DNA from 2 places in the Streptomyces ficellus genome. Region 2 is predicted to be linked to the other one. Evidence: riboswitches for the same ligand, from Rfam matches in the RefSeq annotation. Region 2 holds a riboswitch; the other holds the start of a gene.
What was found. Region 2 has a riboswitch for cobalamin ahead of EIZ62_RS10565 (ribonucleoside-diphosphate reductase subunit alpha). Riboswitches for the same ligand answer to the same signal wherever they lie in the genome.
Positions count from the first base shown of each region.

Region 1: linked by a shared signal. The riboswitch ahead of EIZ62_RS29850 (GHMP family kinase ATP-binding protein) and the one ahead of EIZ62_RS10565 (ribonucleoside-diphosphate reductase subunit alpha) in region 2 are both predicted to bind cobalamin.

Region 1 is NZ_CP034279.1:6,633,334-6,637,744, reverse strand. Features, by position in the region: gene EIZ62_RS29860 (amidohydrolase family protein) at 1-666, shown strand, start outside; gene EIZ62_RS29855 (VOC family protein) at 686-1,072, opposite strand; cobalamin riboswitch at 1,228-1,454, shown strand; gene EIZ62_RS29850 (GHMP family kinase ATP-binding protein) at 1,641-2,567, shown strand; gene EIZ62_RS29845 (cysteine synthase family protein) at 2,564-3,586, shown strand; gene EIZ62_RS29840 (ATP-grasp domain-containing protein) at 3,583-4,411, shown strand, end outside.
Region 2 is NZ_CP034279.1:2,476,617-2,481,027, reverse strand. Features, by position in the region: gene EIZ62_RS10565 (ribonucleoside-diphosphate reductase subunit alpha) at 1-2,017, opposite strand, end outside; cobalamin riboswitch at 2,159-2,281, opposite strand; gene EIZ62_RS10560 (GNAT family N-acetyltransferase) at 2,335-2,838, opposite strand; gene mctP (monocarboxylate uptake permease MctP) at 2,925-4,411, opposite strand, start outside.

The DNA of each region.
Region 1 (4,411 bases), 4.2 Mb from region 2:
TACCAGGACCTGCGGGAGCTGTACACGGCCGCCGGCACCGACTTCACCCTGATCGCCACGCCGTTCCCGGCGATGTGGCTGGTGGGCGCGGACCCCGGGCTCGCCCGGGACGACCGGGTCGTGTCGGTCATGCCGCCGTGGGACTCCGCGCTGGTACGGGAGCTGGCCGCGCTGCCGCCGGGCGAGGCCCGGCTGGCGGCGCTGCGCACGGAGACGGAGGTGTACCGGCGGGTCCTCGCGGCGGGCGGACTGGTGGCGCTGGGGACGGACGCGCCGATCGTGCCGGTGGGCCTGTCGCTGCACCTGAACCTGCGGGCCCTGCACCTGGGCGGCCTGTCGCCGGCCGAGGCCCTCGCGACGGCCACGCGGCTGCCCGCGCGGGCGTTCGCCCTGGACCGGGACCTGGGCACCCTGGAGGTGGGCCGGGTCGCGGACCTCGTGGTGGTGGACGGCGACCCGTTCACGGACTTCGACGCGCTGGTGCGCACGGTGTCGGTGCTCAAGGGCGGGGTGCCGTACGAGAGGGCCGCGCTCGTCGGGGCGTTCGCCGCACCGGAGGTCCGGTCGCGCGGGGACCGGACCGGGCCGGCCGGGCAGGACTGGGCGGCCGTCGGCCGCGCCCTGCGCGGGGACGGGTGCTGTGCGCCCGGCCCGGACCTCGGGTGACGGCCGGCCGGTCCGGGCGTCAGTCCGCGGCGTCCTGCGGGTACCAGCGCAGTTCGACCGTGTTGCCGTCGGGGTCCTTCACATAGACGGACTGGGCGCAGCCCCGGGCTCCGAAGCGGCTGACCGGCCCCTCCACGACGTCGAACGTGCCCGAGTCGATGACCTCCTGCCAGTCCAGGGGGTCGACGACCAGGCAGATGTGGTCGACGTTCGACTCGCCGCGGGCGCGGGCGAACAGGTCGATGATCATCGTCGGGGTGACCCGCACGGACGGGAACGGCACCTTGCCCGCCCGCCACTCCTCGACCCGTACCGGCTCCAGGCCGAGCGGCCCGCAGTAGAACTCCAGTGACCGCTCCACGTCTTCGACATTGAGCACCACATGGTCGAAATCCTTGACCCTCATCAGGGCCTCCCCCTTCGTCGGTCCCGCACCGGTCCGGTCCGTCCCGGACCGAGCGCCACGGTACAACGCGGTGGGGACGCGGGCCCGCACGGCCGCGGCGGGCGCAAACAAGCCAACGGCGGGGGTGGCCCTGTCGGGGCGGGGCGGGTGCCCCTACGCTGAGGAACGCGATCGGTTCGCGTCACCGCTTGCGGGTGGCGCGTCGCAAGAGGGAACCCGGTGGGAATCCGGGACTGTCCCGCAGCGGTGAGTGGGAACGAACGCCGTCAACGAGCACTGGACCCCATCCAGCGGTCCGGGAAGCGACGGCCAGTAGGTGACTGCCGGAACCCGGCAGCAGGCGCCCACGAGTCCGAAGACCTGCCGGTCGCGCGCGTGCGGTACGGCACGCGCTGTTCGCGGTGGCCTCGAGGGCTGGGTCAGCGGTGTACGCGGTCCGACGCGCGGGTGCGCGGCGGACGCGCTTCGCCCGTGCGCTCCCCCGGGGTCGAGACGACGAGGGAGGAAGCGCGTTCGTGCCCCCGAGACATCCCATCCGGGCGGGCCGCCGGCTCGTTCGCAGACGGCCGTGACCGGCGTCCCCGCCCCGCCGCACCCCCCGTCCTCCGTTCCCGCCCGCCCGGGGCGCGTCTCGGCCGGGGTGTGCCACGGCACGCTGGGCGAGCTGTACCAGGGCCCCCTGCGGCACGGGGCGGGGGAACGGGACATCGCCATCGTCTCGTTCCCGGTGGAGCTGCACTCCTGGGTGTACTTCACGCCCGGGGAGGACACCCCGGCCGGCCCTCGGGACGCGCCGCCGCTCGGGGAGAAGGCCCGGGCGGCCGCCGGACTGTTCCTGGACCGGTTCGGGCTGGTGCTGCCGCCCGGCCGGCTGAGCGCCCATTCCGATCTGCGCGTGGGGGTGGGGATGGCGAGTTCGACCGCGGACGTCGTCGCCACGCTGCGCTGCCTGTTCCGCGTCTTCTCCCTGCCGTACGACCCCGCCGCGGTCACCGCGATCCTGTCGTCGATCGAGCGGGCCGACAGTGTGTTCCTCGACGAGTTCGCGCTGTACCTCAGCGCCCGCCACCGGGTGGTGCGCCGGCTGGGGCGGTCGGTGGGTTTCCACACGGCCTACGTCACGGAGCCGGGGACGGTGGACACCTCCGCCGTCACACCTCTGCTGCTGCGCCACTACCGGCGCAGGGCGGAGGAGTACGGGCGCTGTCTGACGGACCTGCTGAAGGGGTTCTCGGCGGCCGATCCGGCGGCCGTCGCCCGGGCGGCGACGGACAGTGCCGTGCTGTCGCAGGAGGTGCTGCCGAAGCGGACGTTCGAGGCCCTGCTCGCGCATCGCGGGGAGTTCGGGGCGGACGGTGTCTTCGTCGCCCACACCGGCTCCCTGGCCGGCTTCCTCTTCACGCGCCGCCCCGACCCGTTCGTCAAGGACGACGTGTCGGCGTTCTTCCGTTCGCTCGGCCACCAGTGTTCGTTCGCCCAAGGAGGATACGGGTGATACACCCCCACATCGCCGACGCCCTCAAGAGGCCGGACCTCGTCCGGCTGTCGGAGGGCATGGTCCTGATCCGGTTCGAGTCGATGAAGGTCTACTCCGCCCTCGCCGCCGTCGGGAACCTGCTCGACCGGGGCGTGATCCGGCCGGGGCAGACCCTGGTCGACAGCTCCAGCGGCATCTACGCCCACGCCCTGGCGCTGGCCTGCCACCGCTACGGCCTGCGCTGCCACATCGTCGCGTCGACCACGGTCGACGCGACCACCCTGGCGCAACTGGAGGTCCTCGGCGCGACCGTCGAGCAGGTCAGGCCGTCGCGGAACCTCAAGCTGGACCAGGAGTTACGGGTGCGGCGGGTGCGGGAGCTCCTCGCCGAGCGGCCCGACGTCCACTGGATGCGCCAATACCACGACGACGTCCACTACCTGGGCTACCGGGAGGTCGCCGACCAGCTCGCGGCGGCGGCGCCGGACCGGCCGCTCACGGTCGTCGGCGGCGTCGGGTCCGGGGCCTCCACGGGCGGGATCGTGCAACACCTGCGCCGCCGCGACCCGGACGTGCGGCTGGTGGGCGTCCAGCCGTTCGGCAGCGTCACGTTCGGCAGCCAGGACCACCACGATCCCGAGGCGATCATCGCGGGCATCGGCTCGTCGATCGTGTTCGACAACGTGCGCCACCACCTCTACGACGCGGTGCACTGGATGGACTTCACCCACGCCCTGTCCGGCACGGTCGCCCTGCTGCGCGACCACGCCGTCTTCGCGGGCCTGTCGACGGGCGCCGCCTACCTGACCGCCACGCACGAGACGCGGCGCCATCCGGACCGGCTCCATCTGGTGATCGGCGCCGACACGGGCCACCGGTACGTCGAGCAGGTGCACGCCCGGCACGCGCAGGCCCTGGACCCGGCCGCGCTGAAGCCCGTCGAGGTGGACAGTCCCGAGGCGATGTCCATGCCCTGGTCCGTCATGGCGTGGAACCGCACGCCCTGCCCGGCGCACTGGAAGGAGGCCGCCGCATGACCGTGGTGTGCCTGGAAGCCCTGACGTTCGGACTCGGCCACCTGGTGCGCGCGGCGGACGCGCTGGGCGAGCGGCTGCGGCTGCTGACCCGCGACCCGGCGTACTACGCCCACGAGCTGGAGCGCCTGCCCGCCGGCGCCCTCGACGTCGTGACGACCGAGACGTTCGACACCGAGCGGGTGGCCGGACAGCTCGACGCCACGCCCGGCCTGCGCGGTCTGATCAGCTCCACGGACACCTGGACCCTCGTCGGGGCGGAGCTGACCGCCCGCTTCGGCCTGCCGGGGCTCGAACCGGGCGTGCTGCGGCTGACGCGCGACAAGGCCGCCGTGCGCGACCGGCTGCACCGGGCGGGCCTGTCCCGGGCGGGCGCCGTGGAGGCGGACGGCGGGCGGGGGCACGGTAGGGCGGGCCTGGGCGCCCTGGTCCTGAAGGAGGTGGGGCTGCCGGCCGTCCTCAAGGACACCGCCGGTACCGGCAGCCAGAACGTCTGGCTGGTCAGGGACGAGCGGGAGCTGGAGCACGCCCTGGAGGAGGCCGCGGCGCGGCGCCTGACGGGCCGGCTCTTCGCGGAGCCGTACTTCACCGGGCCGGTCTACAGTGCCGAGACCCTCACCTGGGCGGGGCGGACCCGGCTGCTGGGTGTCTCCAGCCGGCAGATGTCCCCCGAGCCGCACTTCCGCGAGGAGGTGACCGCGTTCCCGGTGGCGTTCGGCGAGGCGCGGCGGGCGGCGCTGGAGGGCTGGCTGGGCGAGGTCCTCGCCGCCATCGGCTACACCGACCGGTTCGCCCACGTCGAGTTCGCGCTGACCACCGCCGGGCCGG
Region 2 (4,411 bases):
CCTGCACCGAGCCGCTGGCCTCGCGCAGCGCCTCGCGCGTCTGCGCGTCCCACACGCCGAGCCGCTTCAGCTCGTCCACCAGGTAGGAGTTGACCTGGAGGAACTCGCCCGACAGCGTCTCGCGCTTGAACAGGTTGGACACCTGGGGCTCGATGCACTCGTACACGCCCGCGATCGAGGCGATGGTCGCCGTCGGCGCGATGGCGAGGAGCAGCGAGTTGCGCATGCCGACGGTGGCGATCCGCTTCCGCAGCGCGTCCCACCGCTCCGGCCAGTTCAGCTCCACGTCGTAGTGGTCCGGGTGCAGCACCCCGCGGGCGGTACGGGTCTTCTCCCAGGCCGGCACCGGGCCGTTGCGCTCGGCGAGGTCGGCGGACGCCTCGTACGCGGCGAGCATGATCCGCTCGGCGATGCGCGTGGACAGGGCCCGCGCCTCGGGGGAGTCGAACGGCAGCTTCAGCTGGAAGAAGACGTCCTGGAGGCCCATCGCGCCCAGGCCGACCGGCCGCCACCGGGCGTTGGAGCGGCCCGCCTGCTCGGTCGGGTAGAAGTTGATGTCGACGACCCGGTCGAGGAACGTCACCGCCGTGCGGACGGTCTCGTCCAGCCGCTCCCAGTCGATCGAGTCACCGGACACGAAGGCGCCCAGGTTGACCGAGCCCAGGTTGCAGACGGCCGTCTCCCCGTCGTCCGTGACCTCCAGGATCTCGGTGCACAGGTTGGAGGAGTGGACCGTGTGGCCCGGCTCGGCGGTCTGGTTGGCCGTGCGGTTGGAGGCGTCCTTGAACGTCATCCAGCCGTTGCCGGTCTGCGCCAGGGTGCGCATCATCCGGCCGTACAGCTCGCGCGCCGGCATCGTCCTGCGGGCCAGCCCCCTGGCCTCGGCGGCGCGGTACGCGGCGTCGAACTCCTCGCCCCACAGGTCGACCAGCTCCGGCACGTCGGCCGGCGAGAACAGCGACCAGTCGGCGTCGGCGTTGACCCGGCGCATGAACTCGTCCGGGATCCAGTGCGCCAGGTTCAGGTTGTGCGTACGCCGGGCGTCCTCACCGGTGTTGTCCCGCAGCTCCAGGAACTCCTCGATGTCCGCGTGCCAGGTCTCCAGGTACACGGCCGCCGCGCCCTTGCGCCGCCCGCCCTGGTTCACGGCCGCGACGGAGGCGTCCAGCGTCTTCAGGAACGGCACGATGCCGTTGGAGTGCCCGTTGGTGCCGCGGATCAGCGAACCGCGCGCCCGGATGCGGGAGTAGGACAGGCCGATGCCGCCCGCGTGCTTGGAGAGCCGCGCGACCTGGTGGTAGCGGTCGTAGATCGAGTCCAGCTCGTCCAGCGGCGAGTCCAGCAGGTAGCACGAGGACATCTGCGGGTGGCGCGTACCGGAGTTGAACAGGGTGGGGGAGGAGGGCAGGTAGTCGAGCCGGCTCATCAGCCGGTACAGCGCCGTCACGTCGTCCAGCGCCCGTACCGAGTCGTCCTCGGCGAGGCCCGCCGCCACCCGCATCATGAAGTGCTGCGGCGTCTCGATCACCTTGCGCGTGATCGGGTGGCGCAGCAGGTAGCGCGAGTAGAGCGTCCGCAGCCCGAAGTAGCCGAACCGGTCGTCGCCCTCGGGGTCGACGGTCGCGTCCATCCGCTCCGCGTGCAGCTCGACGAACGCGGCCGTACGGTCGGCGATCAGGCCCTCGCGGTGCCCCACGGCGACCGACGCCGTGAACGACACGGCGCCCTGTCCCGCCGCCTCCTCGGCGATGGTCCGGGTCAGCAGCCGGGCCGCGAGCCGGGAGTAGGCGGGGTCCTCCGAGATCAGCCCGGCGGCCGCCTCGGTGGCCAGCTCACGCAACTCCGCCTCGTCCGAGCCGGCGTGCCGGCCCCGCAGCGCGGCGGCGGCGACCCGGCCCGGGTCGGTGTCGGGCAGGTCGGCGGTGAGGTCGGTCAGGGTCCGCAGCAGCGCGGTCCCGGGTCCGTCGCTTCCGTCGCTCTCGATCGCTGAAACCGGATCGGCTGGCGCGATGGTCACGTGGGGGCTCTCCCTCGCTCGGCTCGGGGCCACCGCGGACGCGGGCGGGGGAGCGGGCACGCCCGGGCACACGGGGGCGCAGGGCACCGCGTCCACCGGCCCACTCCGCGAGACCCGGACGTCTGGGCACCCGGACCGGACGGACCGGGTGCGCTGTCGGCAGGTCTTCGGACTCGTACGTACACAAAGGCACACCAACACACCGTTGCGGGACAGTTCCGGATTTCCACCGGATTCCCCTGCGGCGACAGCGAGGACGAGCATACATGTGGGGGGCGCCCGTTGAGGAACCCCCCACATGTTGTGTCGCCGGAGTGTTAGAGGGACAGCGCGTATGTGGCGAGAGTGACGCCCGGGACCGGCTGCCAGTCCCGTTCCGGGGTACGGGCGAAGCCCAGCCGGTCGTAGATCCGGTGCGCCGCCCGCATGGACTGCTGGGCCGACAGCACCAGCCGGCGGCACCCCCGCACGGCCCGCGCCCGCTCCACGCACGACCGTACGAGCGCCTCGCCCGCGCCCCGCCGCCGCGCGTCGTGGGCGACCGCCAGCATCCGCAGCTCCGCCTCGCCGTCCCGCGCGAGCTCGGCCCACGGCCCGCCGCCCGCCGGGACGAACGTCACCCCGCCGAGCACCCGTTCGTCCGCCCCGACGGCGACCAGCACCTCCGCCCCGGCGGCCCGCCGGGCCACGTCCCGCAGCTCGATCAGGTACTCGTCGCTCTCCCCGAAGGCCAGCAGGCCGTCGCCGAGGTACGCCCCGGCCGTGACCTCCGCGAGCGCCCGGTGTTCCGCCGGTCGTACCGCCCTGATGGTGATGTCCATGGGGCCAGAGTGCACAACGAACGGGCCGCCGCGCCTCCATGGCGGAGACGTGACGGCCCGTCGTACGCGGATGGGTCAGTGCACGGTCAGTGCCCGGCGCCCTCGGTGACCTTCGGGAGCTCCACCTTGACGCCCGGGTCGCCCGCGTCGGCCGTGTAGTCCTCGGGGGACGTCTCGTCGACGCCGTCCGGGGCGTTGACCGCCTTCAGGACGAAGGTGAGGACGACCACGACCACGGCGTTGAGGACGAACGCGGTGAGGCCGATGTAGCCGATCTCGCCGATGCCGGGGATCTCGGCGGACGAGCCGCCGAAGTGCTTCTGCGTGGGGCTCGCGACCCCGTACGCCGCCGCCGTGCCGTAGATCATGCCGACCGCCCAGCCGGCCAGCAGCGCCCAGCGGTGGAACCAGCGGGTGAACAGGCCGCCCACCAGGGCCGGCAGGGTCTGGAGGATCCAGATGCCGCCGAGCAGCTGGAAGTTGATGGCGACCGTCTTGTCCATGGTGAGGACGAACGCCAGCGCGCCCACCTTCACCAGCAGCGACACCAGCTTGGACACCTTGGTCTCCTGCTCCGGGGTGGCGTCCGGCTTCAGGAAGTCCTTGTAGATGTTGCGGGTGAACAGGTTCGCCGCGGCGATGGACATGATGGCCGCCGGGACCAGCGCGCCGATGCCGATGGCCGCGAAGGCCACGCCCGCGAACCAGTCGGGGAACATGTTCTCGAACAGCTGCGGGATGGCCAGCTGGCCGTTGTCCACCTTCACGCCCGCCGCGATCGCCATGAACCCGAGCAGCGCGAGCAGGCCCAGCATCAGCGAGTACAGCGGCAGGATCGTGGTGTTGCGGCGGATCACGTCACGGCTGCGCGAGGACAGCGTCGCCGTGATGGAGTGCGGGTACATGAACAGCGCCAGCGCCGAGCCGAGCGCCAGGGTCGCGTACCCCCACTGGCCCATCTCCGGCGGTACCAGCGAGCCGCGCGGCTTGTCGGTCGCCGGGTTGATCTGCGCGTACGCCTCGCCGGCCTTGCTGAAGATCTCGTCGAAGCCGCCGAGCTTGATGGGGATGTAGATGATCGCCACCGCGATGACGATGTAGATCAGCGTGTCCTTGACGAAGGCGATCATCGCGGGCGCCCGCAGCCCGGAGGAGTACGTGTAGGCCGCGAGGACACCGAAGGCGATCAGCAGCGGCAGGTCCTTGATGAACCAGTGCGTGTTCTCGCCGCCGCCCACGCCCATCACGTCCAGCACCGCCTGGATGCCGACCAGCTGGAGCGCGATGTACGGCATGGTGGCGAGCAGACCGGTGAGGGCCACCGCCAGCGACAGGCCCTTCGAGCCGAACCGCCCGCGCACGAAGTCCGAGGTGGTGACGTACCCGTGCTTGTGGGACACCGACCACAGGCGCGGCAGGAACGTGAAGATCAGGGGGTAGACGAGGATCGTGTACGGCACGGCGAAGAAGCCCGCCGCGCCCGCCGCGTAGATCGCCGCCGGGACGGCGACGAAGGTGTACGCCGTGTAGAGGTCGCCGCCCAGCAGGAACCAGGTGATCCAGGTGCCGAACG